DNA from 4 places in the Streptomyces sp. NPDC051662 genome. Region 1 is predicted to be linked to each of the others. Evidence: riboswitches for the same ligand, from Rfam matches in the RefSeq annotation. Region 1 holds a riboswitch; each other region holds the start of a gene.
The links. A riboswitch is a leader RNA that binds a small molecule or an ion and turns the genes downstream of it on or off. The one in region 1 is predicted to bind cobalamin.
Positions count from the first base shown of each region.

Region 2: linked by a shared signal. The riboswitch ahead of AB0M67_RS26645 (ribonucleoside-diphosphate reductase subunit alpha) and the one ahead of AB0M67_RS31385 (ABC transporter substrate-binding protein) in region 1 are both predicted to bind cobalamin.
Region 3: linked by a shared signal. The riboswitch ahead of AB0M67_RS26040 (CbtB domain-containing protein) and the one ahead of AB0M67_RS31385 (ABC transporter substrate-binding protein) in region 1 are both predicted to bind cobalamin.
Region 4: linked by a shared signal. The riboswitch ahead of AB0M67_RS02950 (cobalamin biosynthesis protein) and the one ahead of AB0M67_RS31385 (ABC transporter substrate-binding protein) in region 1 are both predicted to bind cobalamin.

Region 1 is NZ_JBFAZD010000024.1:25,495-32,787, forward strand. Features, by position in the region: gene AB0M67_RS31360 (cysteine synthase) at 388-1,338, opposite strand; gene AB0M67_RS31365 (MoaD/ThiS family protein) at 1,338-1,640, opposite strand; gene AB0M67_RS31370 (putative leader peptide) at 1,753-1,866, opposite strand; gene AB0M67_RS31375 (ABC transporter ATP-binding protein) at 1,936-2,712, opposite strand; gene AB0M67_RS31380 (iron ABC transporter permease) at 2,709-3,749, opposite strand; gene AB0M67_RS31385 (ABC transporter substrate-binding protein) at 3,757-4,755, opposite strand; cobalamin riboswitch at 4,804-4,950, opposite strand; gene AB0M67_RS31390 (M67 family metallopeptidase) at 4,956-5,369, opposite strand; gene AB0M67_RS31395 (amino acid permease) at 5,464-6,930, opposite strand; gene AB0M67_RS31400 (DUF2017 domain-containing protein) at 7,265-7,293, opposite strand, start outside.
Region 2 is NZ_JBFAZD010000017.1:73,408-80,700, forward strand. Features, by position in the region: gene AB0M67_RS26640 (ribonucleotide-diphosphate reductase subunit beta) at 29-1,057, opposite strand; gene AB0M67_RS26645 (ribonucleoside-diphosphate reductase subunit alpha) at 1,057-3,447, opposite strand; cobalamin riboswitch at 3,599-3,741, opposite strand; gene mctP (monocarboxylate uptake permease MctP) at 3,868-5,502, opposite strand; gene AB0M67_RS26655 (DUF3311 domain-containing protein) at 5,499-5,756, opposite strand; gene AB0M67_RS26660 (GntR family transcriptional regulator) at 5,901-6,665, opposite strand; gene AB0M67_RS26665 (sugar ABC transporter substrate-binding protein) at 6,955-7,293, shown strand, end outside.
Region 3 is NZ_JBFAZD010000016.1:166,500-173,792, forward strand. Features, by position in the region: gene cobM (precorrin-4 C(11)-methyltransferase) at 1-238, opposite strand, end outside; gene cbiT (precorrin-6Y C5,15-methyltransferase (decarboxylating) subunit CbiT) at 235-1,581, opposite strand; gene AB0M67_RS26015 (hypothetical protein) at 1,829-2,221, shown strand; gene AB0M67_RS26020 (TetR/AcrR family transcriptional regulator) at 2,298-2,960, opposite strand; gene AB0M67_RS26025 (NAD(P)H-binding protein) at 3,054-3,479, shown strand; gene AB0M67_RS26030 (NAD(P)H-binding protein) at 3,479-3,688, shown strand; gene AB0M67_RS26035 (CbtA family protein) at 3,807-4,622, opposite strand; gene AB0M67_RS26040 (CbtB domain-containing protein) at 4,644-4,877, opposite strand; cobalamin riboswitch at 4,918-5,086, opposite strand; gene AB0M67_RS26045 (histidine phosphatase family protein) at 5,203-5,892, shown strand; gene AB0M67_RS26050 (SpoIIE family protein phosphatase) at 6,017-7,293, shown strand, end outside.
Region 4 is NZ_JBFAZD010000002.1:52,838-60,130, reverse strand. Features, by position in the region: gene AB0M67_RS02960 (putative cobaltochelatase) at 1-1,663, opposite strand, end outside; gene AB0M67_RS02955 (cobyric acid synthase) at 1,692-3,290, opposite strand; gene AB0M67_RS02950 (cobalamin biosynthesis protein) at 3,287-4,345, opposite strand; cobalamin riboswitch at 4,381-4,513, opposite strand; gene AB0M67_RS02945 (hypothetical protein) at 4,715-4,942, opposite strand; gene AB0M67_RS02940 (inorganic phosphate transporter) at 4,974-6,257, opposite strand; gene AB0M67_RS02935 (class II aldolase/adducin family protein) at 6,434-7,096, shown strand; gene AB0M67_RS02930 (hypothetical protein) at 7,190-7,293, shown strand, end outside.

The DNA.
Region 1 (7,293 bases):
ATGGTTCGGGCGTCCGTGCGCCACAAATCACGCTTTAGTGTCCGGACACGCACCTCCTCCGACCCCGACCCCCTCCCCCCGGTGGTCACACTCGCCCTCGTGCCCGGCCGGGCTGCCTGTGCGGGCGATGAAGGGGGGCGCGCAGGGATCGTGTCCGGGACGTAGAGCGTGATTTGTGGCGCGCGAACGCCAGTGTCTAGACGTCCGGCTGCTGCGCGCCGTAAATCATGCAGTCCCGGACGCGAGGCCCGGAGCGCACCCCGGCGACAACCCGCACCCGGCCACGCACCCGCACCCCGCCGGAGGCGCACCGCACACCACCACCGGCCCGAGCCGAGACAGACCCGAACAACGACCCCCCGCCGGGAGGCGCACCGCCGGGAGGCGTCACGCCCAGAGTTGGCCCTGGAGCGTTTCGATCGCCTCTTCCGTCGTCGCCGCCGTGTAGACACCCGTCGACAGGTACTTCCAGCCCCCGTCCGCGACCACGAACACAATGTCCGCGCTCTCGCCGGCCTTCACCGCCTTCCGGCCGACACCGATCGCCGCGTGCAGCGCCGCCCCCGTCGAGACCCCCGCGAAGATACCTTCCTGCTGGAGCAGTTCACGGGTACGCGTGACCGCGTCCGCGGAGCCGACCGAGAAGCGGGTCGTCAGGACGGACGCGTCGTACAGCTCGGGGACGAAGCCCTCGTCCAGGTTGCGCAGGCCGTAGACCAGGTCGTCGTAGCGCGGCTCCGCGGCGACGATCTGGATGCCCTCGACGTTCTCGCGCAGATAGCGCCCCACGCCCATCAGCGTGCCCGTCGTGCCCAGGCCCGCCACGAAGTGGGTGATGGAGGGCAGATCGGCCAGGATCTCCGGGCCGGTGGTGGCGTAGTGGGCGCCCGCGTTGTCCGGGTTGCCGTACTGGTAGAGCATCACCCAGGACGGGTTCTCGGCCGCCAGCTCCTTGGCGACCCGTACCGCCGTGTTGGAACCGCCCGCCGCCGGGGACGAGACGATCTCCGCCCCCCACATGGCGAGCAGGTCGCGCCGCTCCTGCGAGGTGTTCTCCGGCATCACACAGACGATGCGGTAGCCCTTGAGCCTGGCCGCCATGGCGAGTGAGATGCCGGTGTTGCCGCTGGTGGGTTCCAGGATCGTGCAGCCCGGGGTGAGCCGCCCGTCCTTCTCGGCCTGTTCGACCATGTGCAGCGCGGGCCGGTCCTTGATCGAGCCGGTCGGGTTGCGGTCCTCCAGCTTGGCCCAGATCCGGACGTCGTCCGACGGCGAGAGCCGTGGGAGCCGGACCAGGGGCGTGTTGCCGACCGCCGCCAGCGGGGAGTCGTACCGCATCAGGCCGGGTACGTTTCGAGCGCGCCGCCGGCCACGGCCGGGAGGATGGTCACGCTGTCGCCGTCGGCGAGCTGGGTGGAGACGCCGTCGAGGAAGCGGACGTCCTCGTCGTTGAGGTAGACGTTCACGAAGCGGCGGAGCTGGTTGTCCTTGGCCGGGTCGATGAGCCGCTCCCGGATGCCGGCGTGCCGGGTTTCGAGGTCGTCGAAGAGCGCGGAGAGCGTGTCACCGCTGCCCTCGACGGCCTTGGCGCCGTCGGTGTAGGTGCGGAGGATGGTCGGGATGCGGACCTCGATGGCCATGACATGGGCTCCTGATCGGGAGATGGCGTGACGGGCGCGCGGCTGGGGCCCCCGCGCGAGGGGATACGTGGTGCGGACAGCCGAAAGGGAAGGCTGCGCTCGGGGCCGTCGCTCAGCCGGCAGCGCTGGGACAGATGGCACTGGCGAGGCGGCACAGATCGACGTGCAGCCGCGCCACGAGCAGCGGGGTGCTCGGCGTCTTGTCGCTCACGTCGTGGAAAACCATGCGGTCATCGTATCGATTCCCGGATGGCGTTCCGGCATGTGATCTCGTATCCCGGACGGTCCCTATCCGTCAGGCGGACGGCGGGAGATAGACGACGGTCGGCGCGCCGGTGGCGGGGTGCGTGCTGACCTCGGCGGTCACCCCGTAGACGGTGGCGAGCAGCTCGGCGGTGAGGACCTCGTGCGGGGTGCCGGAGGCGACGATGCGGCCGTCCTGGAGGACGTAGACGCGGTCGCAGTAGTACGCGGCGAGGTTCAGATCGTGCAGGGCGAGCAGGTTGGTGGTACCCGACTCCCTGATCAGGGTGAGGATGTCGAGCTGGTAGCGGATGTCGAGGTGGTTGGTCGGTTCGTCGAGTACGAGCAGGGCGGGCCGCTGGACCAGGGCGCGGGCGACCAGCGCGCGCTGGCGTTCGCCGCCGGAGAGGGAGGGGAAGGCGCGGTCCGCGAGGGCGGCGATCCCGAGGCGGTCGAGGGCGGCTTCCGCGAGGGCGGCGTCGGCGGCGGTGTCGGCTTCCCAGAAGCGTTTGTGCGGGGAGCGGCCCATCGCGACGACCTCGCGGACGGTCAGCTCGAAGTCCAGCTGTCCGTCCTGCGGAACGGTGGCGACGCGGCGCGCTCTGGCCTTGGGGGTCATGGTGAGCAGGTCGTCGCCGTCGAGCAGGGCCCGTCCGTGGTCGGGGCGGAGCGTTCCGTAGACGCAACGCAGGAGCGTGGTCTTGCCGCTGCCGTTGGGGCCGACGAGTCCGACGGTCTCGCCGGGGGCGGCGGTGAGGTCGGCGCTGTCGACGAGCCGGCGGCCGTCGGCGGTGTAGGAGAGTCCTTCGAGCCGGAGTGTCGCCGTCATACGGGGGCTCCTTCGGGGCGGCGGCGCATCAGCCACAGGAGGGCCGGGCCGCCGGTGAGCGCGGTGAGTACGCCGACGGGCACGTCCTGGGGCGCGGCGACGGTACGGGCCGCGAGATCGGCGACGACGAGGAGGACGGCTCCGCCCAGCGCCGCGACCGGCAGCAGGGCGCGGTGGCCCGCGCCGACGGCCATTCTGGCGGCGTGCGGCACGAGCAGTCCGATAAAGCCGACGGCGCCGCTCGCGGCCACCATCACGCCGGTGACCAGGGAGGCGAGCACGAAGACCGCGGCGCGGAAGCGCCCGGTGTCCAGGCCGAGTGCGGTCGCGTCCTCCTCGCCCGCCAGCAGCAGATCGAGCGGCCGGGCCAGCGCCATGAGCAGCGCGGTGCCGAGGGTGAGGACGATCGCGGGCAGGAGCAGGGTGGACCAGCGGGCGCTGCCGAGGCCGCCGAAGGTCCAGTAGATGGCTTCCTGGAAGTGCTCGGGGCGTGCCGAGATGATCAGGATGAGGGTGGTGAGCGCGGAGAGGATGTACGAGACGGTGACCCCGGCGAGGACGAGCCGTCCGCCGGTCATCGTGGATCGTCGGCGGGCCAGCCCGTACACCAGCGCCAGGGCGAGGAGCGAGCCGGCGAAGGCCGCGGTGGGCATGGCGACGGTGGTGGTGATCCCCCCGGCGATGCCCAGGACCATGACCAGCACGGCGCCGGCGGACGCTCCGGAGGAGATGCCGAGGAGGAAGGGGTCGGCGAGCCGGTTGCGTACGAGGGCCTGGAGGACGGTGCCGACGACGGCGAGCCCCGCGCCGACGACCACACCGAGCAGCACCCGGGGCAGCCGTACGTCGAGCACGATGGTGCGGAAGGGGCTGGGGTCGGCGCCGCCCGTGAGGATGGTGATCACCTGGCCGGGCGGGATGCGTACGGAGCCGAGGGCGAGGCCCGCGACGACGGCGGCGGCGAGCGCGGCGGCGAGGCAGCCGAGCACCAGGGTGTAGCGCAGCCGCCCGTGGCCGGGCGGGGTGGTCCGGGTCATGGCCGGCTTACTTGACGGACTCGGGGTGGAGCTGGGCGGCGAGCCGTTCGATGGCGTCGGGCGCGCGGACGCCGAGGACGACGTCCGAGAGCGGCATGACGGCGAACCGCTTGTTCCTGATGGCCGGTACGTCCTTGAGCACGGGGTCCTCCAGCAGCCGCTGCTTCTTCTGGGCGACGGTGGTGGAGCCGTAGTCGTAGATGACGATGACATCGGGCTTGCGGGCGACGACCTGTTCCCAGGTGGCGTCGCCGAAGGACTTGTCGAGGTCGGCGAAGACGTTGCGGCCGCCGGCGCGGGTGATCAGTTCGTTGCCGATGCCCTTGCCGCCGGCGGTGAAGGCGGTCTTGTCGCCGCTGTCGTAGACGAAGACGGAGAGCGGTTCGACGCCCTTGAGCAGGGCGGCGGTGTCCGTGACGGTGGTGCGGGCGTCGGCGATCCACTTCTCGGCGCGGTCGGCGACGCCGAAGGTGCGGCCGGTCTCCCGGACCTCCTGGTAGACGTCGTCGAGCGAGGTCCTGTCCTTCGGGCAGTTCTCCAGATTGAGCCGGGTGTCGATGCCGGCGGCCTTGAGGTCGTCGCGGCCACGGCCGTCCTTGGCGGCGAAGGCGCTCGCGTAACCGCCGTACACGAAGTCGGGGTTGGCGGCGAGCAGCCGCTCCTTGGAGGGGTACTCCTTGGCGAGCACCGGGACGCTCCTGTACGCCTTCTCGTAGGCGGGGAGGATCCGGTCGTCCAGCCAGGCGGTGCCGACGAGGGACTTCTCCAGGCCGAGCGCCAGCATCACTTCGGTGACGTGCTGGTTCATGGTGACGACCCGCTTCGGCGGCGCCTGATAGGTGGTTCTCACCCCGCAGTTGGTGACGGTGTACGGGAAGCCGGGCGCGGTGGTCGCGGTCCGCGCGCCGTCCTTCGCGTCCGTGGTGGTGGAGCCGCCGCAGGCGGTGAGCGGGAGCAGTACGGCGGATATGACGGCGGACGTGAGCGCACGGCGGCGCCGGGACAGCACAGACACGGCAGGGCCTCCTCCGGGGGATTTCCGCGTCCCCTGGCTGGTGGGAGAAGGGCGGCAGGTCAGTTCCTGGCTGCCAAGCTGGGCTTGGTCACAGTGGCGGGACCGCGCCGGATTCACACCGGCTTCCTGATCCCCACCGCCTCGGTTCGGCGCTCAGTTTGTCAGACCGGCTGAGCGCCGCGACCGGCGCCTCAGACGATCTCGACGTCCTCTTCCGTGACCTCGCCCTCCACAATGCGGTACGAGCGGAACTGGAAGGGGCCCGCGTCGTCGTGGTCGGCGGTGGAGACGAGGACGTAGTGGGCGCCCGGTTCGTTGGCGTAGGTGATGTCCGTACGGGACGGATACGCCTCGGTCGCGGTGTGCGAGTGGTAGATGATCACCGGCTCTTCGTCGCGGTCGTCCATCTCCCGGTAGAGCTTGAGCAGATCCGCCGAGTCGAACTCGTAGAAGGTGGGCGAGCGCGCGGCGTTGAGCATGGGGATGAACCGCTCGGCCCGGCCGGTCCCGGCGGGGCCCGCGACCACGCCGCACGCCTCGTCGGGATGGTCGGCGCGCGCGTGCTCGACGATCTTGTCGTGCAGTGCCTGGGTGATGGTGAGCATGGAGAAAATATAAAGGGACGAGTACGGCCCCCGGATCCGGGAGGGAGTTTCCCGGTTCCAGGGGCCGTCACGGTCTCGGCGGGGCCCGGCGGGGCTATTCCGCGGAGGCGTACTCCCGGGTGGGGTCGCCCGCCACGGCGCGCTGGGCGCGGCGCTTGAGGAACTGCCAGCCGACGAGGAGGCCGACCGCCCAGACCGCCCCCACGTAGAGGGAGACCCGCGCGTCCTCGTCATACGCGATCAGACAGGTGACGAGGGCCAGGAAGCCCACCGCGACCCAGCTGAACACCGAACCGCCCGGGGCGGGGAAGGACGAGGCGGGCAGCAGGCCCGCCCGTACCCCGCGGCGATAGCGGATATGGCTGATCAGGATCATCATCCAGGTCCAGACACCGGCGGCGGTGGCCACGGAGGTCACATAGCCGAAGGCCTTCTCCGGGACGATGTAGTTGAGGACCACGCCGATGCCCATGAGGGCGACGGAGACGGTGATGCCGAACGCCGGGGTCCTGCGGGAGTTGAGCCTGCCGAAGAGCTTCGGCGCCTCGCTGTTGGCGGCGAGGTCGCGCAGCATCCGGCCGGTGGAGTACATGCCCGAGTTGCAGGAGGAGAGCGCGGCGGTCAGCACCACGAAGTTGACGATGCCGGCCGCGAGCGGGATGCCCATCTTCTCGAAGGCGTGGACGAAGGGGCTGGCGCCCGCCGAGAACTCGGTCCACTTGACGACCGCGAGGATGACGGTCAGCGCGCCCACGTAGAAGACGATGATGCGCCAGGGCAGCGTGTTGATCGCCTTGGGAAGGGTCTTCTCCGGGTTCTCGGACTCACCCGCGGTGACGCCGACCAGTTCGACGGCGAGGTAGGCGAACATCACGCCCTGGAGGGTCATCAGGCTGGAGCCGATGCCGTTGGGGAAGATCCCGTCGTGGGCCCAGAGGTTGGAGGCGGTGGCGGTGTCACCGGCGTCGGAGAAGCCGAGGGTGAGCACACCGAGACCGATGACGATCATTCCGATGATCGCGGTGACCTTGATCATCGAGAACCAGAACTCGACCTCGCCGAAGATCTTCACCGAGATCAGATTGACGCCGAAGAGCACCACCAGGAAGACCAGGGCGCTGACCCACTGGGGGATCTGCGGGAACCAGAAGTGGATGTAGATGGCCGCGGCGGTCAGTTCCGCCATCCCGGTGACGACCCACATCAGCCAGTACGTCCAGCCGGTGGCGAAGCCGAAGAACGGACCGAGGAACTCTCTGGCGTACTCCGCGAAGGAGCCGGACACCGGCCGGTAGAGGAGCAGCTCGCCGAGCGCCCGCATGATGAAGAAGATCACGACGCCGGCGAGGGCGTACATGAGGATGATGCTGGGTCCGGCCTTGGCGATATTCGCTCCGGCGCCCATGAAGAGCCCGACGCCGATGGCGCCGCCGATGGCGATCATCTGGACCTGACGGCTGCCGAGCCCGCGCTCGTAGCCCTCCTCCGGGGTGCTGCCACCGGTCGGTCCTCCGGCGGTCCCGTCGCCGCCGTACTCCTTGTCGACCTGCGCAGAGGTCATGGTCGTGCGCCCTTTCTCCATGCAGATCCGCGCCGCACTCGGCCGCGGACCAGTTCCCGATCCCCCCGGATATGGATGGAGTGCCGCCGGCGGTCGGCCGGCCGAAGCACCCCCGGGGACAGGGGTGGCGTCCCCGGGGGGTCGTGCAGATCTATCACGGCGGACCGGGCGATCAGCGGAGCGCGCTGTGGCACAGGCCACAGGGAGAAGCGAACAAATCGCACCGCGAACCGCAAAGGTCGCCGGAGCGGTGACGGGATCGTTATGGCGAATTGAGCGTCACCTGAGCGTACGGAAGGGGGCCTGTCGGGAACGGGCATATGACACGCGGGAGTCAGGGCATGAGGGTCTCGACGAGCGACT
Region 2 (7,293 bases), on a different contig from region 1:
GTCGGCCCCTCCGCCGCGCAAGGTCGGCCTAGAACTCGTCGTCGAACCCGACCGTGCCCTCGACCGCGACCTGATACGCCGACGGGCGGCGCTCGAAGAAGTTCGTCAGCTCCTGGACGCCCTGAAGCTCCATGAACGAGAACGGGTTCTGGGAGCCGTAGACCGCCGGGAAGCCCAGCCGCTGGAGGCGCTGGTCCGCGACGCACTCCAGGTACTCGCGCATCGACTCGGTGTTCATGCCCGGCAGACCGTCGCCGCACAGGTCCCGGCCGAATTGCAGCTCCGCGTCGACAGCCTCCTTCAGCATGTCCGTGACCTGCTGTTCAAGGGCGTCGTCGAAGAGGTCGGGCTCCTCCTTGCGGACCGTGTCCACGACCTCGAACGCGAAGTTCATATGCATCGTCTCGTCACGGAACACCCAGTTGGTGCCGGTGGCCAGGCCGTGCAGCAGACCGCGCGAGCGGAACCAGTAGACGTACGCGAACGCGCCGTAGAAGAACAGCCCCTCGATACAGGCCGCGAAGCAGATCAGATTCAGCAGGAAGCGGCGGCGGTCCGCCTTCGACTCCAGGCGGTCGATCGTCTCGACGGAGTCCATCCACTTGAAGCAGAACCGCGCCTTCTCACGGATCGACGGGATCTCCTCCACCGCGTCGAAGGCCGCCGCGCGGTCCTCCGGATCGGGCAGATAGGTGTCGAGCAGCGTCAGATAGAACTGGACGTGTACGGCCTCCTCGAAGAGCTGGCGGGAGAGATAGAGCCGCGCCTCGGGGGAGTTGATGTGCTTGTACAGCGTCAGCACCAGGTTGTTGGACACGATCGAGTCGCCCGTCGCGAAGAACGCGACCAGCCGGCCGATCATGTGCTGCTCGCCGGGGGAGAGCTTGGCGAGGTCGGCGACGTCGGAGTGCAGATCGACCTCCTCCACCGTCCAGGTGTTCTTGATCGCGTCGCGGTAGCGCTCGTAGAAGTCCGGGTAGCGCATGGGCCGCAGCGTCAGCTCGAAGCCCGGGTCCAGGAGGTTCTTGGCGTTCGTCACGGTCGTCTCGGTGGTCATTACTGGCAGGCCTCGCAGGACTCGGGGTTTTCCAGGGAGCAGGCGATCGCCTCTTCGGAGACCGCCTGCGCGGGTACGGGCACGGACGCCGGCCGGGTCTCCGACGATCCCCGCGCCGCCCGCGCGATCCGTGTCGCCGGGCGCGAGCGCAGGTAGTACGTCGTCTTGAGGCCCTTCTTCCAGGCGTACGCGTACATCGAGCTGAGCTTCCCGATGGTCGGCGTCTCCAGGAACAGGTTCAGCGACTGGCTCTGGTCGAGGAACGGCGTACGGGCCGCCGCCATGTCGATCAGACCGCGCTGCGGGATCTCCCACGCCGTACGGAACAGCTCACGCACCTCCGCCGGGATCCAGTCGAAGCCCGCCACCGAGCCACTCGACTCGCGCAGCGCCTCGCGCGTCTGCGCGTCCCAGACGCCGAGCCGCTTCAACTCGTCCACCAGGTACGAGTTGACCTGGAGGAACTCCCCGGAGAGCGTCTCGCGCTTGAAGAGGTTGGAGACCTGCGGCTCGATGCACTCGTAGACGCCCGCGATCGAGGCGATCGTCGCCGTCGGGGCGATCGCGAGGAGCAGGGAGTTCCGCATACCGCTCGTGGCGATCCGGGCGCGCAGCGCGTCCCAGCGCTCCGGCCAGTTCAGCTCCACGTCGTAGTGGTCGGGGTGCAGCACCCCGCGCGCGGCGCGCGTCTCGGACCAGGCGGGGAGCGGGCCGTTGCGTTCGGCGAGCGCGCAGGACGCCTCGTACGCGGCGAGCATGATCCGCTCGGCGATCTTCGTGGAGAGGGCCGCGGCCTCGGCGGAGTCGAAGGGCAGCCGCTTCTTGAAGAAGACGTCCTGGAGGCCCATCGCGCCCAGGCCCACCGGGCGCCACTTCGCGTTGGAGGCGCCGGCCTGCTCGGTCGGGTAGAAGTTGATGTCCACGACCCGGTCGAGGAAGGTCACGGCCGTACGGACGGTCTCGTCCAGCCGCTCCCAGTCGAGGTCGCCCGAGGCCAGTACGAACGAACCGAGGTTGATGGAACCGAGGTTGCAGACGGCGGTCTCCCCGTCGTCCGTCACCTCCAGGATCTCCGTGCAGAGATTGGACGAGTGGACGACGCGGCCGGGCTCGGCGGTCTGGTTCGCCGTACGGTTCGAGGCGTCCTTGAAGGTCATCCAGCCGTTGCCGGTCTGGGCGAGGGTACGCATCATCCGGCCGTAGAGCTCGCGGGCCGGGATCGTCCTGCGCGCCAGGCCGGCGGCCTCCGCCTCGCGGTACCGCGTGTCGAACGCGTCGCCCCACAGGTCGACCAGCTCCGGCACATCGACGGGGGAGAACAGGGACCAGACGCCGTCCGACTCGACCCGGCGCATGAACTCGTCCGGGATCCAGTGCGCGAGATTCAGATTGTGCGTACGGCGCGCGTCCTCGCCGGTGTTGTCGCGCAGCTCCAGGAACTCCTCCAGATCCGCGTGCCAGGTCTCCAGATACACACAGGCCGCGCCCTTGCGCCGGCCGCCCTGGTTGACGGCGGCGACCGAGGAGTCGAGGGTGCGCAGGAACGGGACGATGCCGTTGGAGTGTCCGTTGGTGCCCCGGATCAGTGAACCGCGCGAACGGATACGGGAGTACGAGAGGCCGATGCCGCCCGCGTGCTTCGAGAGCCGCGCCACCTGGTGGTACCGGTCGTAGATCGAGTCCAGTTCGTCCAGCGGGGAGTCCAGCAGGTAGCAGGAGGACATCTGCGGGTGGCGCGTACCGGAGTTGAAGAGGGTGGGGGAGGAGGGGAGGTAGTCCAGCCGGCTCATCAGCCGGTAGAGCGCGGCGACTTCGTCGAGCGCGCGGAGGCTCTCGTCCTCGGCCAGTCCGGCGGCCACGCGCAGCATGAAGTGCTGCGGGGTCTCGATGACCTGGCGGGTGATCGGATGGCGGAGCAGATAGCGGCTGTAGAGGGTCCGCAGCCCGAAGTAGCCGAAGAGGTCGTCGGCTTCCTGGTCGATGAGCGCGTCGAGGGAGTCGGCGTGCAGCGTGACGAAGGCGGCCGTACGGTCCGCGATCAGGCCCTCGCGGTGGCCGACGGCGACCGACGCGGAGAACGCCACGGCGCCCTGGCCCGCGGCCTCGTCGGCGATGGTGCGGGTCAGCAGCCTGGCCGCGAGCCGGGAGTAGGCGGGGTCCTCGGAGATGAGCCCCGCGGCCGACTCGGTGGCGAGCTCGCGCAGCTCGGCCTCGTCCGACCGGGCGTTACGGCCGCGCAGCGCCGCGGCGGCGACTCTTCCGGGGTCGGTGTCGGGCAGATCGGCGGTCAGGTCCGTCAGGGTCCGCAGCAGTGCGGTCCCGGGTCCGTCGGCCGCCCGCGCGGCGGCCTCGGAGATGCCTGAAGCCGGATCGGCTGGCGCGATGGTCACGTGGTGCTCTCCCTCGCTCGGCTCTGGACCGTCGGGAGGGGAGCGGGCTGTTTCTCGCGGTACGGACCGTACGACCCGGATCCGGGCGGCACGGCGTACGGCGCCCACCGGCCCATCCACGAGGCCCGGACGTCTCGGCGTCCGATTCGGTCGAACCGGACGCACTGTCGGCAGGTGTTCGGACTCGTGGGTATGGCAAAGCACACCACATCACACCGTTGCGGGACAGTTCCGGATTCGCACCGGATTCCCCTGCGTCGACAGCGAGGTCGAGCATACATGTGGGGGCTGGCTCGGGAACCACCCCCCAGATGTTGTGTCGTGCGTCATTACGTTCGGGCCCGCGCGGACAGCGAAAAGGCCGCCGGATCCCTGTCTTTCCCAGGGATCCGACGGCCCGTCGAGCCGGGCGCCGGCCGTTCAGTGGCCGCCGGGGCCGCCCGATGTCGCTGCCGGGAGCTCGGCCTTCACGCCCGGGTCGCCCGCGTCCGCCGTGTAGTCGGACGGGCTCGTCTCGTCCGTGCCCTCCGGAGCCTTGGCCGCGCGCAGGACGAAGGTGAGCGCCACCGTCACCACCAGGTTGAGCACGAACGCGGTGAGGCCGATGTAGCCGATCTCACCCAGCCCGGGGATCTCCTTGGAGGAGCCGCCGAAGTGCGCCTGGGTCGGGCTGGCCACGCCGTACGCCGCGGCCGTGCCGTAGACCATGCCGACCGCCCAGCCCGCGAGCAGCGCCCAGCGGTGGAACCAGCGGGTGAAGAGACCGCCGACCAGCGCCGGCATCGTCTGGAGGATCCAGATCCCGCCCAGCAGCTGGAAGTTGATCGCGACGGTCTTGTCCATGGTCAGGACGAAGGCCAGCGCGCCCACCTTCACCAGCAGCGAGACCAGCTTCGAGACCTTGGTCTCCTGCGCGGGGGTCGCGTCCGGCTTGATGAAGTCCTTGTAGATATTGCGGGTGAAGAGATTCGCCGCGGCGATCGACATGATCGCGGCCGGCACCAGCGCGCCGATGCCGATGGCCGCGAAGGCCACCCCCGCGAACCAGTCGGGGAACATCGTCTCGAAGAGCTGCGGGATCGCCAGCTGTCCGTTCTCCACCTTGACTCCGGCGGCGATCGCCATGAAGCCGAGCAGCGCGAGCAGGCCCAGCATCAGTGAGTACAGCGGCAGGATCGTGGTGTTGCGCCGGATCACCTCGCGGCTGCGGCTGGAGAGCGTCGCCGTGATGGAGTGCGGATACATGAAGAGCGCGAGCGCGGAACCGAGCGCCAGCGTGGCATAGCCCCAATGCCCGGCCTCGCCCGGCGCCAGGGCGCCGCGTGGCTGGCCGGTCGCCGGGTTGGTCTGCGCGAAGGCGTCGCCCGCCTTGGCGAAGATGTCGTCGAACCCGCCCAGTTTGATGGGGATGTAGATGATCGCCACGACGATCACGATGTAGATCAGCGTGTCCTTGACGAAGGCGATCAGCGCGGGCGCCCGCAGCCCCGACGAGTAGGTGTACGCGGCGAGCACACCGAAGGCGATCAGCAGCGGCAGGTCCTTGATGAACCAGTGGGTGTTCTCGCCGCCGCCGACGCCCATCACGTCCAGCACCGCCTGGATACCGACGAGTTGGAGCGCGATGTACGGCATCGTGGCCAGGATGCCGGTGACGGCGACCGCCAGCGACAGGCCCTTCGATCCGAACCGGCCCCGCACGAAGTCCGAGGTGGTCACGTATCCGTGCTTGTGCGACACCGACCAGAGCCGGGGCAGGAAGGTGAAGATCAGCGGGTAGACCAGGATCGTGTAGGGCACGGCGAAGAAGCCGGCCGCGCCCGCCGCGTAGATCGCCGCCGGTACGGCCACGAAGGTGTACGCCGTATAGAGGTCGCCGCCGAGCAGGAACCAGGTGACCCAGGTGCCGAACGACCGTCCGCCGAGGCCCCATTCGTCGAGGCTGTTCTCATTGGCGGCCTTGCGCCAGCGAGCCGCCAGGAACCCCATGACGGTAACGGCCACGAAGAAGAAGATGAAGACGGCGAGTGCGACGCCGTTCACGCCGTCCTTCATTTCGACGCACCTCCCTCGCGGGAGCGCTGGTCACGCTTCCACAGCTGGTAGGCGGTCATCGTGAGCACCGCCGAGACCGGGACCCAGAGCATCTGGTACCAGTAGAAGAAGGGGATGCCGATGAATGTCGGCTCGATCTTCGCGTAGGACCCGACCCAGAGCATCGCCACGAAGGGCGCGAGGAGGCAGAGAGCGATGATCACCCGCGCCGGGGTGACCGTGGGGGGCGGTTTCTCTTCCGGAACTTCTGACACCGCGGCTCCGTTCCCTCGTTGATCGCCTGTGGTAATGAGCAGGAAATCTAAGCGAAGGCGCTGGTCAGCGTAAGCCCCTGTCCGAATGTCGTTACATCAACGGTATGCGAACAGGGGTGCGCGGGCGGTCGCCGGCGGCGGCCGTCAGTGGGCCGGGCGCTTCAGCCTGGCCACGAACTTGTAGCGGTCGCCGCGGTAGACGGACCGTACCCACTCCACCGGTTCACCGGCCGCGTCCAGTGAGTGCCGCGAGAGCATCAGCATCGGCAGCCCGACATCCGTACCGAGCAGCCCGGCCTCGCGCGGGGTGGCCAGCGAGGTCTCGATGGTCTCCTCGGCCTCGGCCAGACGTACGTCGTACACCTCCGCCAACGCCGTGTAGAGCGAGGTGTACTTGACGAGCGAACGGCGCAGCGCGGGGAAGCGCTTGGCCGAAAGATGCGTGGTCTCGATGGCCATCGGCTCGCCGCTGGCCAGCCGCAGCCGCTCGATCCGCAGCACGCGCCCGCCGGTGGTGATGTCCAGCAGCCCCGCCAGGGTGTCGTCGGCGGTGACATAGCCGATGTCCAGCAGCTGCGAGGTGGGCTCCAGGCCCTGGGCCCGCATGTCCTCGGTGTACGAGGTGAGCTGGAGCGCCTGCGAGACCTTGGGCTTGGCGACGAACGTGCCCTTGCCCTGGATGCGTTCGAGCCGGCCCTCGACCACCAGCTCCTGGAGCGCCTGCCGCACGGTGGTGCGCGAGGTGTCGAACTCGGCGGCGAGCGTGCGCTCCGGAGGCACCGGTGTACCCGGCGGCAGCGTCTCCGTCATATCGAGCAAGTGGCGCTTCAACCGGTAGTACTTGGGTACGCGTGCGGTACGGGTGGCGGGGCCGCTCTCGGTCTCCGTACCGCCCCCGTCCGTGGCCATGGTCTGCCTTCCCGACTCCTGTGCTGCTGCCGTCACCGGCTCCTCCGTCTGTCGCGGCTCACATGGTGGCACGGTCCGGCCACGGGTCGTCGCCCTGCCTCAGGTGTCGGTCCGATAACGGACACGACTGCCCTTCTTATACACCCTTGACACCCCTAAAGGTCTAGGCCAAGCTCCCCGTACTGGTCTAAACCATTAAAGACCAGGTCCCAGCCCCAGCAGTACTCGTCGTAAGTCTTCGCGGTCTTCGCGGTGGGCAGGGGTTGCAGGCATCCCTGAGGAGGGTGGCGTGAAGCGCAAGCTCATCGCGACGGTCGGCGTCGCGGGCATGATGGTCGGTATTGCCGCGTGTGGTTCGGATGAAGGCTCGGCGTCCAAGGATCCCAAGGACCGTAAGGAGACGCTGACCGTCTGGCTCATGTCGGACGCGCAGAGCACCTGGCCGGAGCTGGTCAAGGATGTCAACGCGCAGTTCAAGACGAAGTATCCGAACGTGACGGTCAAGGTCCAGTACCAGCAGTGGGCGGACAAGGCCAAGAAGCTCGACGCGGCGCTGGCCGGCGACAAGTACCCCGATGTCGTCGAGCTCGGCAACACCGAGACCATGACGTACATCCTCAACGGTGCG
Region 3 (7,293 bases), on a different contig from region 1:
GCAGCCGGGCGACGTCGTGGCCCGCCTCGTGTGCCTGGACCAGCTCGGCCGTGATCCCGTCCAGGTCCATCCGCGCGGTGTCCACCAGGCGCGCGTCCGGCGGGCACTCGGCCAGCAGCTCGCGCGGCACGAGGCTGCCCGCGTACAGACACACCCGGCAGGCGGCCAGCCTGCGGGCGCCGCGCACCGTGATCAGATCGGCGGCGCCGGGACCGGCGCCGATGAAGTACACCGTCATCGTTCTTCTCCTGCTGAGGGGGCTCCCGCCGAGGGGACCCGCGGTCCCGCCGAGGAGACCCGCGGAGGGTGGTCCTTCGTGACCGCCCACTGAGTGACCGGCATGGCCTGCCGCCAGCCGGTGAACCCGCCCACCGGAACGGCGTGCGCGACCGCCAGCCGTACGAGCTCCCCGCCCAGCCGGCGGTACCACTCGGCCAGCAGCGCCTCGGACTCCAGCGTCACCGTGTTCGCGACCAGCCTGCCGCCCGCGGGCAGCGCGTCCCAGCAGCTCTCCAGCAGCCCCGGTACGGTCAGCCCGCCGCCGATGAACACCGCGTCCGGGACCGGCAGTCCGGCCAGCGCGCCCGGCGCCGCACCGGTGACGACGCGCAGCCCGGGGACGCCGAGCGCACGCGCGTTACGGCCGATACGTTCCGCCCGCGCGGGATCGCGCTCGACCGAGACGGCGCGGCAGGAGCGGTGCGTACGCATCCACTCGACGGCGATCGAACCCGACCCGCCGCCGATGTCCCAGAGCAGCTCGCCGGGCGCGGGCGCGAGCGCGGCCAGGGTCGCGGCGCGCACATGGCGCTTGGTGAGCTGGCCGTCGTGTGCGTACGCGGTGTCGGGCAGGCCGGGTACGGCGCCGAGGCGCGGCGCGTCCGGCGCGCGACGGCACTCGACCGCCACGACATTGAGCGGATCACCGGCGGGCTCGGCCCACTCCTGGGCGGGGGCCTCGACATGACGCTTGTCCGCGCCGAGTCGTTCCAGTACGTGCATCCGGCTCGGGCCGTAGCCGCGCTCGGTCAGCAGTGCCGCCACCTCGGCGGGCGTCGCCGCGCCCGCGCTGAGCACCAGGACCCGCCGGCCGTCGTGCAGGGCCGCGGCCAGCAGTTCGGTGGGGCGGCCGACGAGCGTGACCACCTCCGTGTCCTCCACCGGCCAGCCGAGCCGGGCGCACGCGTACGAGACGGACGACGGATGCGGCAGCACGCGCAGCGCGCCGGCCCGCCGGGCGTCCGTGCCAGGGGGCTCGGAAAGGACCTCGGACAGGGTCTCGGACAAAGTCTCGGACAGGACCTCGGACAGGGTCCGCCCGATCCCGTGGAACATCGGGTCCCCGCTGGCCAGGACCGCGACCCGGCGCCCGGCGTGGGCGGCGAGCAGCCCGGGCACGGCTGGCCGCAGTGGCGACGGCCAGGGCACCCGCTCGCCCGCGCACTCGCCGGGGAGCAGGGCGAGTTGCCGGGGGCCGCCGATGAGTACGTCCGCCTCGCGCAGCGCGGCCCGCGAGCCATCGGGCAGCCCCGCCCAGCCGTCGGCGCCGATCCCGACGACAGTCACGGGCAGCACCGGCATCGGCACCCGGGGCACGGAGGGCCGGGGCCCGTCGGGTCCGGTGGGCGCGTCGGGTCCGGTGGGCGCGGAGGGCTGGGCGTGGCTCACTGCCGTACACCTCTGAACTGGGGGAAGACCGAATCCGCACTCTACTGGCCGTCCCCCGGACGAGATGCGGGAGACCCTTACCTATGGAACCTTGAGGTGACCACCACGGCCGCCGGCCGGCACCGGCCCCCGGCCCGTCTCCTCACCGAGGGAGCGCCCCATGACGGCCAAGAGGGCACTTGCTACCGGATGGACGGTCTTCGCCGCGGTTCTGATGATCTTCGGCGGCGCGATGACGATCCTGGCGGGTATCTCCGCCATCGCCAACGACGACATCTTCCTGGCGACGCGGAACTACGTGTTCTCGTTCAGTCTCATCGGCTGGGGATGGGTCCATCTCATCATCGGCGCCATCATCTTCCTCGCGGGCTGCGCGCTGTTGAGAGGCGCGGTGTGGGCGCGCGTGGTCGGTGTGATCCTGGCGGGTCTCGGCGCGCTCTCGAACTTCCTCTGGATCCCGCGCTATCCGCTGTGGGCCCTCGTGCTCCTCGCCATCGACCTCTTCATCATCTGGGCGCTGTGCGCGGGCGACCGGCGCCGCTCCGAGCGATGAGCCCGGAGACGGGCTGAGCCGAAGCCCCCCTGAGCCGAAGCCCCGCCGAGCCGGATCACGGGCCCGGCGGCGCGGATCACCGGCCCGGCGGGGCGATGCCCGTAAGCAGCGCCCGTACGGTCTCCCGCGCGAAATCCGCCTCGCTCTCCGGGCGCAGAACGCCCTCCGGTGGTTCCGGGGCGAAGAACAGGCCCAGAAAGGCCCGGTGGAAGCAGGCGCCGACGAGAAGCAGCGCCGCCGCGTCCGGGTCGATGTCCGGGGAGACCCGGCCCAGCTCCTGTTCCGCGGCGAGATACGCGGCCACGGACCGGCTCACCTCGTGCGGCCCCGAGCCGTCGAGTCCGAGCCGTTCGCGATGGGCCACGAGCAGGTCGGGGCTGGCGAAGAGGGACGCCGCCATCGGGAACGTACCCCGGTAGAAGAGCACCCCCACCCGGGCCACCTCCTCCAGATGATCCGCCACCTCCCCCTCGCCCACGCGCCCGGGCAGCCGCGCCAGCGCGTCCGTGAAGCGCGGCGCGCGCTCGTGCAGAACGCTGACGAAGATCTCCTCCTTGTCGCGGAAGTGCTTGTAGAGCGCGGCTTCCGAGCAGCCCGCCTCCCTCGCGATCTCCTTCGTCGTCGTGCGCGTCAGCCCCACGGTGCCCATCAGCCGCGCGGCGGCGTCGAGGATGCGCGAGCGCGTGAGGGCGCCGCCGGTCAGGGGCGGCGCGGCGGCTTCTCGGTGCGTACCGGTCATGTCGTACCCGTCATGCCCACCAGCCTACTTTGACAAGTGGGTGAGCGCTCACCCACCATGGCTGGTAAGCGTTCACTCACCCCTGGAGGGGTCATGAAAATCGCTGTGCTGGGAGCCACGGGAGGCGTCGGACGGCAGATCGTCCGCCACGCCCTCGCGGACGGACACAAGGTTTCGGCCGCGGTACGGGACCCGGCCAAGCTGAGGACGGAACACGAGGGCCTGACGGTCGTACGCGCCGACGCCCTCGACGCGGCCTCCCTGACCGAGGTCGTCGACGGGGCCGACGCGGTGCTCTCCGGGATGGGCCAGGCCGGCCGGCACGACCCGCTCAAGCCCGCCTCCACCTCGGCGCGGGCGGCGACCGAGGCGATGGCCGCGACCGGCGCCCGGCGGATCGTCGTGGTGAGCGCGGCGCCGCTGAACCGCTCGGGTCCGGTCAGCCGTGGCTCGCGCGCCGGGTCCTGCTGCCCGGGATGTGGCTGGCGCTCAAAGAGCTGTACACGGATCTCGAACTGATGGAGACGATCCTGCGCGAGAGCGGGCTCGACTGGACGTCGGTACGGCCGCCCCGGCTGACGGACGCCGACGGCAAGGGCACCTACCGCCACGCCGTGGAGGCGGGCCCGGCCGCCAACGCGATCGCCCGCGCGGACGTGGCCCGCGCCATGCTGGACTTCGTCACGGACCGGTCGACGTTCGGGCACGCGGTCGGCGTCAGCGACTGACGGGCGACCGGAGACCGGCCGACGGTCCCCTGACAGGAAACCGGGACCGGCCCGCGCTTCGTGAGCGCGGGCCGGTCCCGGTTCCGTTCCCCGTTCCGTTTCCGTTCCCGGTCCCGGTTCAGCCGGCGGTACGTACCGGTGCGGCAGTGCTGTCGGCCGCCACCGCGGCGGCCTGCCGCCTCGGCCGGAGGGCCCGCTCCGCCAGCGCCCCGAAGATCAGCCCGAAGGCTGTCCAGAGCAGCGCCTGTACGGCGATCGACGCCAGCCGGAATTCCCAGAGCAGGGCGGCCGGGAACGTGGCCGGAATGGCATCGGTGTTGGCGGGCAGGACCAGACAGGCCACCACCACGGCGACGACATAACCGCCACCGGCGGCGACCGCCGCGTTCCAGTTGCCCAGACGCGGCGCGAGCCTTCTCCCCGCGATGACCGCGACAACCGCCAGCAACACGCTCAACACGATCATCAGGAAGAACAGCGTGGTGCGCTTGCCGATGGTGTCCGGGTCGCCGACCGCGGGCGGGTTCGCCGGATACTTCAGGAACGGCACCAGATAGACGGTGGCGAAGGCGGCCCCGGCGAGCAGCGCCGCGGTCACCCTCGGACCGAACCGGCCGATCCTGCCCAGACAGCCGGCGAAGACCAGCGAGGCGATCCCGCCCAGGGCCACCCCGTACACGAGGACGCCGGTGGCCAGCCCGAAGGTCGACTGCACCGGCCGGCTGACCAGTTCTTCCTCCTCTTCTTCCGCGCCCTGCTGGGTGGCTTCCCCGCCGTGCTGATGCGCGGACGCGGAGTGGGCCTCCTCCTGCGCGATGGAGGCCCGTACCGAGGGCTCACCCGCCACATAGGCCAGCGCGAACGCGCAGAGTCCGGCGAGGACGCCCGCGATCATGCCGCGGACGAGGAGGGTTCTGACGGTGGAGGCATGCATGCGCGTGATCTCCGTCGGTCGTCAGTGGCAGGGGAAGCCGAGGAGATGACGGCCGTCGTGGACCCACTCGTGCACGTCCGCACCGGAGAACACCGACGTGGCGCCCTGCTCCGCGCCGACGAAATAGAGCAGCACCAGCATCAGGGTGCCGACGAACACGGCCCAGGGCAGCACCGCGCGGAGCGGAAGGGGGGTGACAGCGGTGCCGGCGGCACCGGTGGATGCAGCGGCCGGGGGCGCTATGGACTGCGCCATGACACAACCTCCTTGGGGAACTCGCGTCCCGTTCAGTGGAGCTCGAACGACGGCATCCGGGTCTGACTCACCGGGACCCCCGCCGCGCTGATACGCGACCGGCGCCCGGCTTACAGTGGCGCGACCGTGCCGGATTCCCACCGGACTTCCGTTCCGCCGTCGTTATTTCGACGTGAAGGTACCGCGATCCCGGGGACCGGCCAAGAGGACCTTTTCCCGGAACGTGCCGGAACACGGCCGGAACCCGGCGGGAACACGGCCAGAACCTGCGGAAACACGGCCGGAACCCGGCCGGACCGAGCCAGAACCAAGGAGCGAGGACCGTATGACCACCCGGCTCATGCTCATCTCACCGGCCATGAACCCGGCCCTGCGGGAGGCCCGCTTCCCCCACGCCGAGGAGCCGGCCGACGGCGGGCTGGACGCCCTCGGGCTGCGGCAGGCCGAAGCCGTACGGGAGACCTTCCCCGTCACCACCACATACGTCTCCCCCTCCCCCCGCTGCCGGCGCACCGCCGAGGCCCTCGGCCTGGACGCGAAGCCGCTGCCCGCCCTCGCACCCTGCGCCATGGGCGGCTGGCAGGGCAGGACCCTCGACGAGGTGGCCGCCGCGGAACCGCACGCGCTGGCCTCCTGGCTGTCGGACCCCGCGTCCGCCCCGCACGGCGGCGAATCCCTGCTGACGCTGCTCGCCCGCGCCGCCCACTGGCTCGACGCGCTGGGCGGCGACACTCATGGCGACGGCACCTCTGACGACAGCACCCCTGGCGACAGCACCTCTGACGACGGCACACCGCGCGACCGCACCCCGCGCGGCGGCGGCACGGCGGGGGGCCGCGTCATAGCCGTCGCCGAGCCGGACATCATCCGCGCCTGCGCGGTCCACGCCTTGGGCGCAACTCCCGCGGCCTTCTGGCGGATTGACGTACGCCCCCTGACCGCCACCGAACTCAGCGGGCGGGCCGGCCGCTGGAACCTGCTCAGCGGCCGACCGCTCCACAGCGCCACCCCCTGAGGCTGTCGCCATAGCCCCCGGCGCTCCCCGGCGCTCCCCGGCGCCCCCGGCACTCTCCGGCGGCGCCCACGCCCGTTCGCCTTGTGAAGACAGCCGGTGTAGATGTAGGTACATGGCCGGACATATGGGTCGATCCTGGGCTCGGGCCCTGGCTGCCCGCTCCGGCCGACGCCCACGGAGTCGGTGGCGTCGTCCGTCGTGGCTGAACGTCCGCACGCTCGCCGGGCAGGTCTTCATCCTGCAACTGGTGATCGTGCTGCTGCTCATCGGGTCCTCGCTGATCTCGCTCCTCCTGGTGTCCAGGCGCGACACCGAACAAGAGGCACGCAACCGCTGCGTCTCCGTCGCCACCGCGTTCGCGAACTCCCCCGGAATCGCGCCCGCCCTGCGGGCACCCGACCCCTCCGCGATCCTCCAGCCACGGGCGGAGGCGGTACGCAAAGCCTCCAGCGTCGACTTCGTCGTCGTACTGAACACGAAGGGGATCCGGCTCACCCACCCCAATCCCGCGCGCATCGGGGAGCACTTCATCGGCACCATCGGGCCGTCGCTGAAGGGCCGCACCATCACCGAGACCGTCCCGGGGACCCTCGGTCCCTCCGTACGGGCGGTGACCCCCGTCAAGGACGCGAGCGGAAAGGTGATCGGCCTCGTATCGGCCGGGATCACCATCGAGAAGGTGAACAGTCTCGCCAACCGCGAGATCCCGATCGTCCTGGGCGCCGCCGCCGCCTCGCTCGCCCTCGCCACCGGCGGCACGGCGCTGGTGAGCGGCCGGCTGCGGCGTCAGACCCATGGGCTGGAGCCCGTCGAGATCGCCCGTATGTACGAGCATCACGACGCGGTCCTCCATGTCGTACGCGAAGGGGTGCTCATCGTCGACGGCGACGGCCGGCTGGTACTCGCCAACGACGAGGCGCGCCGTCTCCTCGACCTGCCCCCGCACCCGGAGGGCCGCCCCGTCACCGAACTCGGTCTGGACTCCCGGATGGCCGAGCTGCTGGCCTCGGGACGCCGTGCCACCGACGAGGTGCTGGCGACAGGAGAGCGGCTGATCGCGGTGAACAACCGCTCCACGGACCGTGACGGAGGCCCGCCCGGCAGCGTGGCGACGCTCCGCGACTCCACCGAGCTGCGCGCGCTCACGGGCCGGGCGGAAGTGGCGCAGAAGCGCCTCAAGCTCCTGTACGACGCGGGCGTGGAGATCGGCACCACCCTCGATGTGACCCGGACCGCCGAGGAGCTGGCGCAGGTGGCGGTCCCGCGGTTCGCCGACTTCGTCACCGTGGATCTGGCGGAGGCCGTACTGCGCGGTGAGGACCCGGCGTCGGTCACCGCCTACTCCGAGCTGCGCCGTACGGCCCTGGTCGGCCTCCCCGACGACCACCCCTTCTATCCGCT
Region 4 (7,293 bases), on a different contig from region 1:
CCGCCGCCTCCGTGCCCCGGAAGGTGATCAGACCGACCTTGTCGCGCCGCTGGTAGGCGTCCAGCAGCAGCGAGAGCACCGCGCCCTTCACCGCGCTCATCCGCCGCCTGGCCGCCATCGAGCCCGACGCGTCGACCACGAACAGCACGAGATTCCCCTCGCGCCCCTCCCGGGTCGCCTGCCGCAGATCGTCCTTGCGCACCACCAGACCCGGACCGCTGCGCCCGCGCGCCCGCTGGTGCGGCGCCGCCGCCTGGACGGTCGCCGCCAGATGCAGCTTGGTGAGCGCGCCCCTGGGCTGCCGGGACCCGGTCGTCCTGCCGTGCTCGGTACGGGCCCGGGAGCGCCGGCCGGCCGCGCCCTCGCCCAGACCCGGCACGCTCAGCGTCTTCGTACGGAACGGCTCGGTGGCCCGTACGGCGGACTGCTCAGCGGCCCCGGCGCGGCGCGGCTGCCCCTGGGGCTCGGGCTCCGCGGGCGTGTCGTCCGGCCCGTCCGGGGCGTGCTCGACGGGCGTGTCGTCCGGCCCGGACCCGGACTCGGGCGGTGTGTCGGGGCCCTCGGATCCCTCCGGACCGGGCTGCGGCGGGATACCACCGCCACCGCCCGGCCCGTCGGGACCCGGGTCGTCGTCCCCGCCGTCGCCGTCCTCACCCGTGAACTCGTCCAGCGTGTCGTCGAGCTTGTCCTCGTCGAGCCCCGGCGCGTCGAAGGGGTTACGGCGCCGCCGGTGCGGGAGCGCGAGCAGCGCGGCCTGTCGTACATCCTCGGCGAGTACGTCCGTACGCCCCGCCCAGGCGGCCAGCGCCGTCGCGGTCCGCGCCATCACGATGTCCGCCCGCATTCCGTCCACCTCGAACGCGGCGCAGGTCGCGGCGATCCGGAGCAGCGCCCCGTCCCCGAGCCGCACCGCGGGCAGCAGCGCCCGCGCGGCGACGATCCGGTCCCGCAGCGCGGTCTCCTCCTCGGCCCAGCGCGCCGCGAACCCGGCCGGATCGTCGTCGTACGCCAGCCGTCGCTGTACGACCTCCACCCGAAGCTCCGGCTCGCGCGAGGCCGCGACCTCCACGGTCAGCCCGAAGCGGTCGAGCAACTGCGGTCGCAGCTCGCCCTCCTCGGGGTTCATCGTTCCGACGAGCAGGAACCGCGCGGCGTGCCGTACGGAGACGCCCTCACGCTCGACGTACGAGGCACCCATGGCGGCGGCGTCCAGCAGCAGGTCGACCAGGTGGTCATGGAGGAGGTTGACCTCGTCGACATAGAGCACCCCCCGGTGGGCGTCCGCGAGCAGACCGGGCTCGAAGGCCTTCACGCCCTCGGACAGCGCCCGCTCGATGTCCAGCGCGCCGACGAGCCGGTCCTCCGAGGCGCCCACGGGCAGCTCGACCATCCGGGCGGGCCTGGCCGTACCCGGCGCCGTCCCGTGCGGCCCGTCCGGGCACCGCTGATCGGGTGCGACGGGATCGCAGCTGAACCGGCAGCCGGCGACGACCGGCACCTCCGGCAGCAGCGCGGAAAGGGCGCGTACGGCCGTGGACTTGGCCGTCCCCTTCTCACCGCGGACGAGCACACCGCCGACGGCGGGGCTCACCGCGTTGAGCAACAGGGCGAGCCGCAGATCGTCCATCCCCACCACAGCGGTGAACGGAAAAGGGGTGCTCATATGCTGATCGCTCCTTCGAAGATGGTCGTCATGGCGCTCCCGGCGGAATGAAGGGCAGCCCCTCGGGCGCGCCCTCCTCGATCAGGCGCATCAGCGCGTCCGTGTCCGCGTGCTCCTCGATGAGGTCACCGAGCAGATCGAGCTGTTCTTCCCGCAGCGCGCCGAAGCTCGTGCCGGGCGCGGGGACGAAACGCCGGCCCGCCGTCCGCGCCACCTCCGTCAGGAACCGCCTCCGGAACGCGTCGCTCTCCAGCGCCCCGTGCCAGTGCGTGCCCGTGACGGCCCCCACCCGGCAGCCGTCCAGCGCGCGCCCGTCCGCGTCGGAGACAAAGGTGTCGCCTCCCCGTACCTCCGCGACGCCGTGATGGATCTCGTACCCCTCCACCGCCTCACCGAGGGCCAGGCCCACCGGTCGGGCGAGGGTCTTCTCGCGGGCGAACCGCACCCGTACGGGCAGCAGTCCGAGGCCGGGCACCGCGCCCGCCCGGGACTCCACCTCGTCGTCGATGTGCTCGCCCAGGATCTGATAGCCGCCGCAGATCCCCAGCACGGGACGCCCCTCGGCGGCCCGCCGGGCGAGCGCGTCGGCGAGCCCGCGCTCGCGCAGCCACGCCAGCGCCTTGACCGTGCCGCGTGTGCCGGGCACCACCACGAGATCGGCGTCGGCCAGCTCCTCCGGCCGGTCCACGAACCGCACGACGACCCCCGGCTCCGCCGCCAGCGCGTCCACATCGGTGAAGTTCGACATCAGCGGTACGGCGCAGACCGCGACCCGCAGCACGTCCTCGCCGTACGGGGGAGCCGCGGGCGACTCGCGTACGGCGCCGCGCATCGAGACGCGCAGCCCGTCCTCCTCGTCGATGCCCAGACCGTGCCGGAACGGCAGTACGCCGAAGGTGGACCGCCCGGTGAGCCCGCGGAGCATCTCAAGACCCGGTTCGAGCAGCGAGACATCGCCCCGGAACTTATTGACCAGATAGCCCGCGATCAGCCCCTGGTCCTCGGGGGACAGCAGCGCGGTCGTCCCGAAGAACGAGGCGAAGACGCCGCCCCGGTCGATGTCCCCGACCACCACCACCGGCAGCCGCGCGGCCCGCGCGATGCCCATGTTCACGATGTCGGTACGGCGCAGATTGATCTCCGCGGGACTGCCCGCCCCTTCGCAGATCACGGCGTCGTAGGTGCCGCGCAGCCGCTCCAGACACTCCAGGACGGGACCGAGCAGGGCTTCCCGCCCGTGCGGGGTCCTTCCGGCGGACGCCTCGCCCGGTCGCGGCTCCGCCGAGGGCCCGGACCCGAAGTAACCCCGGGCGCTCATCTCCCCCACCGGCCGCCCCATCAGCACCACTTGGCTGGTGCGGTCACCGCCGGGCTTCAGCAGGACCGGGTTCATCAGCGCCGTCGGCTCGACCCGGGCGGCCTGCGCCTGCATCGCCTGGGCCCGTCCGATCTCCGCGCCCTCGCGGGTCACGAACGAGTTCAGCGACATGTTCTGCCCCTTGAAGGGCGCGACCTTCACCCCACGGCGCACCAGCCAGCGGCAGATCCCCGCCGTGACCACGCTCTTGCCCGCGTCGGAGGTCGTGCCGGCTATCAGCAGCCCCCCGCCGCGCCCGCCCCGGCTCATCCACGTCCCTTTCCCGCGCTTGTCGTACGGCCCGCGCTTGTCGTACGGCGTATCGCGCCTGGCGTACGGCGTATCGCGCCGAATCCGAACCGGCCCGCCACACAGACCGCGAGGGCGGCCCCGGTCACCCGGCGCGACAGCCGTACGGCCCGCTCGATGTCCGCGACCTCGACCGGCCGCCCCTCGCCGTTCAGTACGGGCCGGTGCTCCACCCGTCCGCCGTACGCGAGTGTCCCGCCCAGCCGTACGCCCAGCGCGCCGGCGAACGACGCCTCCACCGGGCCCGCGTTGGGACTCGGATGCCTGCCGGCGTCCCGCCGTACCGCCCGCAGGGCCGCGCGCGGATCGCCGTCGACTCCGCCGGCCAGCGCCCCGGCGAGTACGGCGGTCAGCCGGGCGCCCGGCCATCCCACGGCATCGTCGAGCCGGGCCGAGGCCCAGCCGAACCGGCGGTAACGGGGCGAGAGATGACCCACCATCGCGTCCAGCGTGTTCACGGCCCGGAACCCGGCGAGCCCCGGCACCCCCGCCACCGCCCCCCACACCAGCGCGCCCACGACGGCGTCGGAGGTGTTCTCCGCGACCGACTCCACGACGGCCCGCGCGATCTGCTGTCCGTCCAGCGCCTGCGGGTCACGGCCGCACAGATGAGGCAGCCGCTCCCTGGCCCGTTCGACGTCCCCGGCGGCGAGCGCCGCGCCGATGGCCCGTGCCTCCCGCCCCAGTGAAGTGCCGCCGACCACGGCCCAGGTGGCGGCGGCGGTCAGTGCCACGGAGGCGGTGCGGTGGTCCCGTACGCCCCGGGCGGCCAGCGCCGCGATCCCGGCGGCTCCTCCGGCGCAGACCGCGGTGTGCAGCGCGCCCCAGCCCCGGTGGTCGCGCCACAGCGTCCGCTCGACGGCCTTCGCCGCCCGGCCGAACGCGGCGACGGGATGGCCCCGGCGCGGATCGCCGAACAACCGGTCGCCCAGGAGACCCACGGCGGCGCCGTAGGCGAAATCACGCTCGGCGGCCGGACCCCGGCCGCGCACGACGGCCGAACGGCGGCCAGGCATGGCGAAATGTCCTCACTCAGGGTCCGCGCCCCGGCTCGACGTGATGCGGCGGCGAGAGTTCCTGGCTCCTGGAGACGGGGCTCGCAGTGACAGTGGCGGGACCGCGCCGGATTCGCACCGGCTTCCTCTTCTGCCGTCGCCTGGGCCCTCTCCTACCGGACAGGACCTCAATGGCCCCGGAAGTCCACCACGCCCCGCGAACACCCGTCAACTCATCCCTGACCAGCGACGGGACAGTGTGCCGAGCCCCACACGGCACGCCCGTCCCGTGGGCGGCACGGAGCCGGCCCGGGCGCGTGACGGACGCGCCCGGGCCGGCCGGGGGTGTGGTGGTCCGGGTGTTCCGGTCGCCCGGTCACCGGTCGCCGGTCAGGCGACGATCAGATAGATCCCGTACGCGACGGCCGCCACGCAGAGCGCGAAGCAGGTGTACGCGCCCGTACGGGCCAGCGCCACGGAGCCCGTCGCGCCCCGCGTGCTCGCCGACTCCTGCTTGGCGAGGCCCACGATGCCGAGGGTGAACAGGCCCACGAGGGCGACGGTGGCCACGAGACTGACCCCGAAGACGGAACCGAGTGCTGCCCAGTCGATGTTCATGCGGTTTCTCTTCCTTACACCGTGGCGGTACTTACACCGTGGCGGTTCGCGCGGGCTCGCCCGCGGGGTCCGGGGGGCCCGGGGCCGGGATGGTGGTCGACAGTTCCTGCGCGGCAGCGGCCGTGGGCGGCGGGGTGACGGCCGCGATGGCGCTGGTGACGACGCCCGCGGGCTCGCCGGTCCCGGCGTCCTCCGTCGCGCCGGCGGCTCCGGCCCCGCTCTCGTTGACATTGGTGTGGTCGACGGGGCGGCGGCGCGAGGCGAGCCAGATCGCCCCGGAGATCCCGACGAGCAGGACGGCGACGACCGCGATGCCCCAGGTGCCCTGGCCGGTGAGGAACTCGGCCCCGGCGGCGACCAGGCCCGCGGCGGGCAGCGTCAGCCCCCAGGCGATGAACATCCGGGTCGCGGTCGACCAGCGGACCACACCGCCCTTGCGGCCGAGGCCCGCGCCCATCACGGCGCCGGAGCACGACTGGGTGGTGGAGAGCGAGAAGCCCAGGTGCGAGGAGGCCAGGATGACGGTCGCGGCACTGGTCTGGGCGGCGAAGCCCTGCTGCGGACGGAGATCGGTGAGGCCGGTGCCCATGGTGCGGATGATGCGCCAGCCGCCGAGATACGTACCGAGCGCGATCGCCAGTCCCGCGGAGACGATGACCCACATCGGGGGGTTGGAGCCGGGGGCGAGGACGCCGCCGGTGACGAGCGCGAGGGTGATGACACCCATGGTCTTCTGCGCGTCGTTGGTGCCGTGGGCGAGCGAGACGAGCCCGGCGGAGGCGATCTGCCCGGCGCGGTAGCCCTTGGCGGTCGCCTTGTCGTCCGTACGGCGCCCGATGCGGTACGTCAGCCTCGTCGCGAGCAGCGCCGCGAGACCGGCGACGACCGGCGCGGCGAGCGCGGGGATCAGCACCTTGGTGATGACGACGCCGCCGTTGACCCCGGAGGCGCCGACCGACATCAGCGTGGCGCCGATCAGACCGCCGAAGAGCGCGTGGGAGGAGCTCGACGGCAGGCCGAGCAGCCAGGTGAAGAGATTCCACAGGATGGCGCCGACGAGCGCCGCGAAGATCACTTCCGTTCTGATGCCCTGTTCGTTGATGAGTCCGCCGGAGATCGTCTTGGCGACCTCCACGGACAGGAACGCGCCGACGAGATTCAGGACGGCGGACATGCCCACCGCGACCTTGGGCTTGAGGGCCCCGGTCGAGATGGTGGTCGCCATCGCGTTCGCGGTGTCGTGGAAGCCGTTCGTGAAATCGAACACGAGAGCCGTCACGATCACGATCGCGAGCAGCAGCGTGATGTGTTCCATTGACCCAGGACCCAGGCAATCTTTTGACGTCAGTGGCCTCGGTGAACGTAAGGAGTCCGGGTAAACGGAAGATGAACTGGGCTCGTCTTCGCGGTGTCCCCATGTGTGGAGAAATCGCCCGCCCGTTCTGCCGGAGCGCCCTGCGCGCCGCTATGTCCGCCTGACAGGATTCTCTTATGACTGATCAGCAGAGCCAGGACGCGATAGCCGGGGCCTGGCGTGAACTCATCACGACTGCCCGGAGAACAGCAGGTGAAGGGCTCGTCGTCGGCACATCCGGCAATGTGTCGGTACGGATCGGCGAGCTGATCCTCGTCACGCCGAGCGGTGTCCCGTATGACCAGCTCACTTCCGAGGACACCGTCGGTGTCGATCTGGCCGGCCGTCAGGTACTCGGAAAATTCATCCCTACGAGTGAGCTGCCGCTGCACCTCGCCGTTTACCGGAACACCTCCGCGAAGGCCGTGGTGCACACCCACGCGGTGCACGCCACCGCCGTCTCCACCCTCGTCACCGAACTGCCCCTGATCCACTACATGGCGGCGGCCCACGGCGGCCCGGTCCGGGTCGCCCCCTACGCGCTCTACGGCTCGGACGAACTGGCCGCCCAGATGCTCCACGCCCTGCGCGACCGCAACGCCTGTCTGCTCCAGAACCACGGCACGGTCGCCTACGGCGACAGCCTCGCCCAGGCCTATGACCGCACGGCCCAGCTGGAGTGGATGTGCCGGCTCTGGCTCACCGCGAGCGCGCTGCCCGGCCGTACCCCCACGCTGCTGACCGAGGCCCAGCTCGACGAGGTCGGACAGCGGCTGAAGGGGTATGGACAGCGGGGCTGACCAGCGCGTTCGGCAGGGCGTTCGGCAGGGCCCCGGCACTCCGGCGGACGCCGCCGACTGGCCGAGCCCGGCGGGGGTGACCACACTGGGAACGTGCGCCCCGCCAAAGCGACGGCAGCGGCCGTCTCCACACTGATCGGCGTCGGCGCGGCCGCGTTCGCGGCCGGCCGGTACGCGAGCGACGCCGCGCTCAAGAC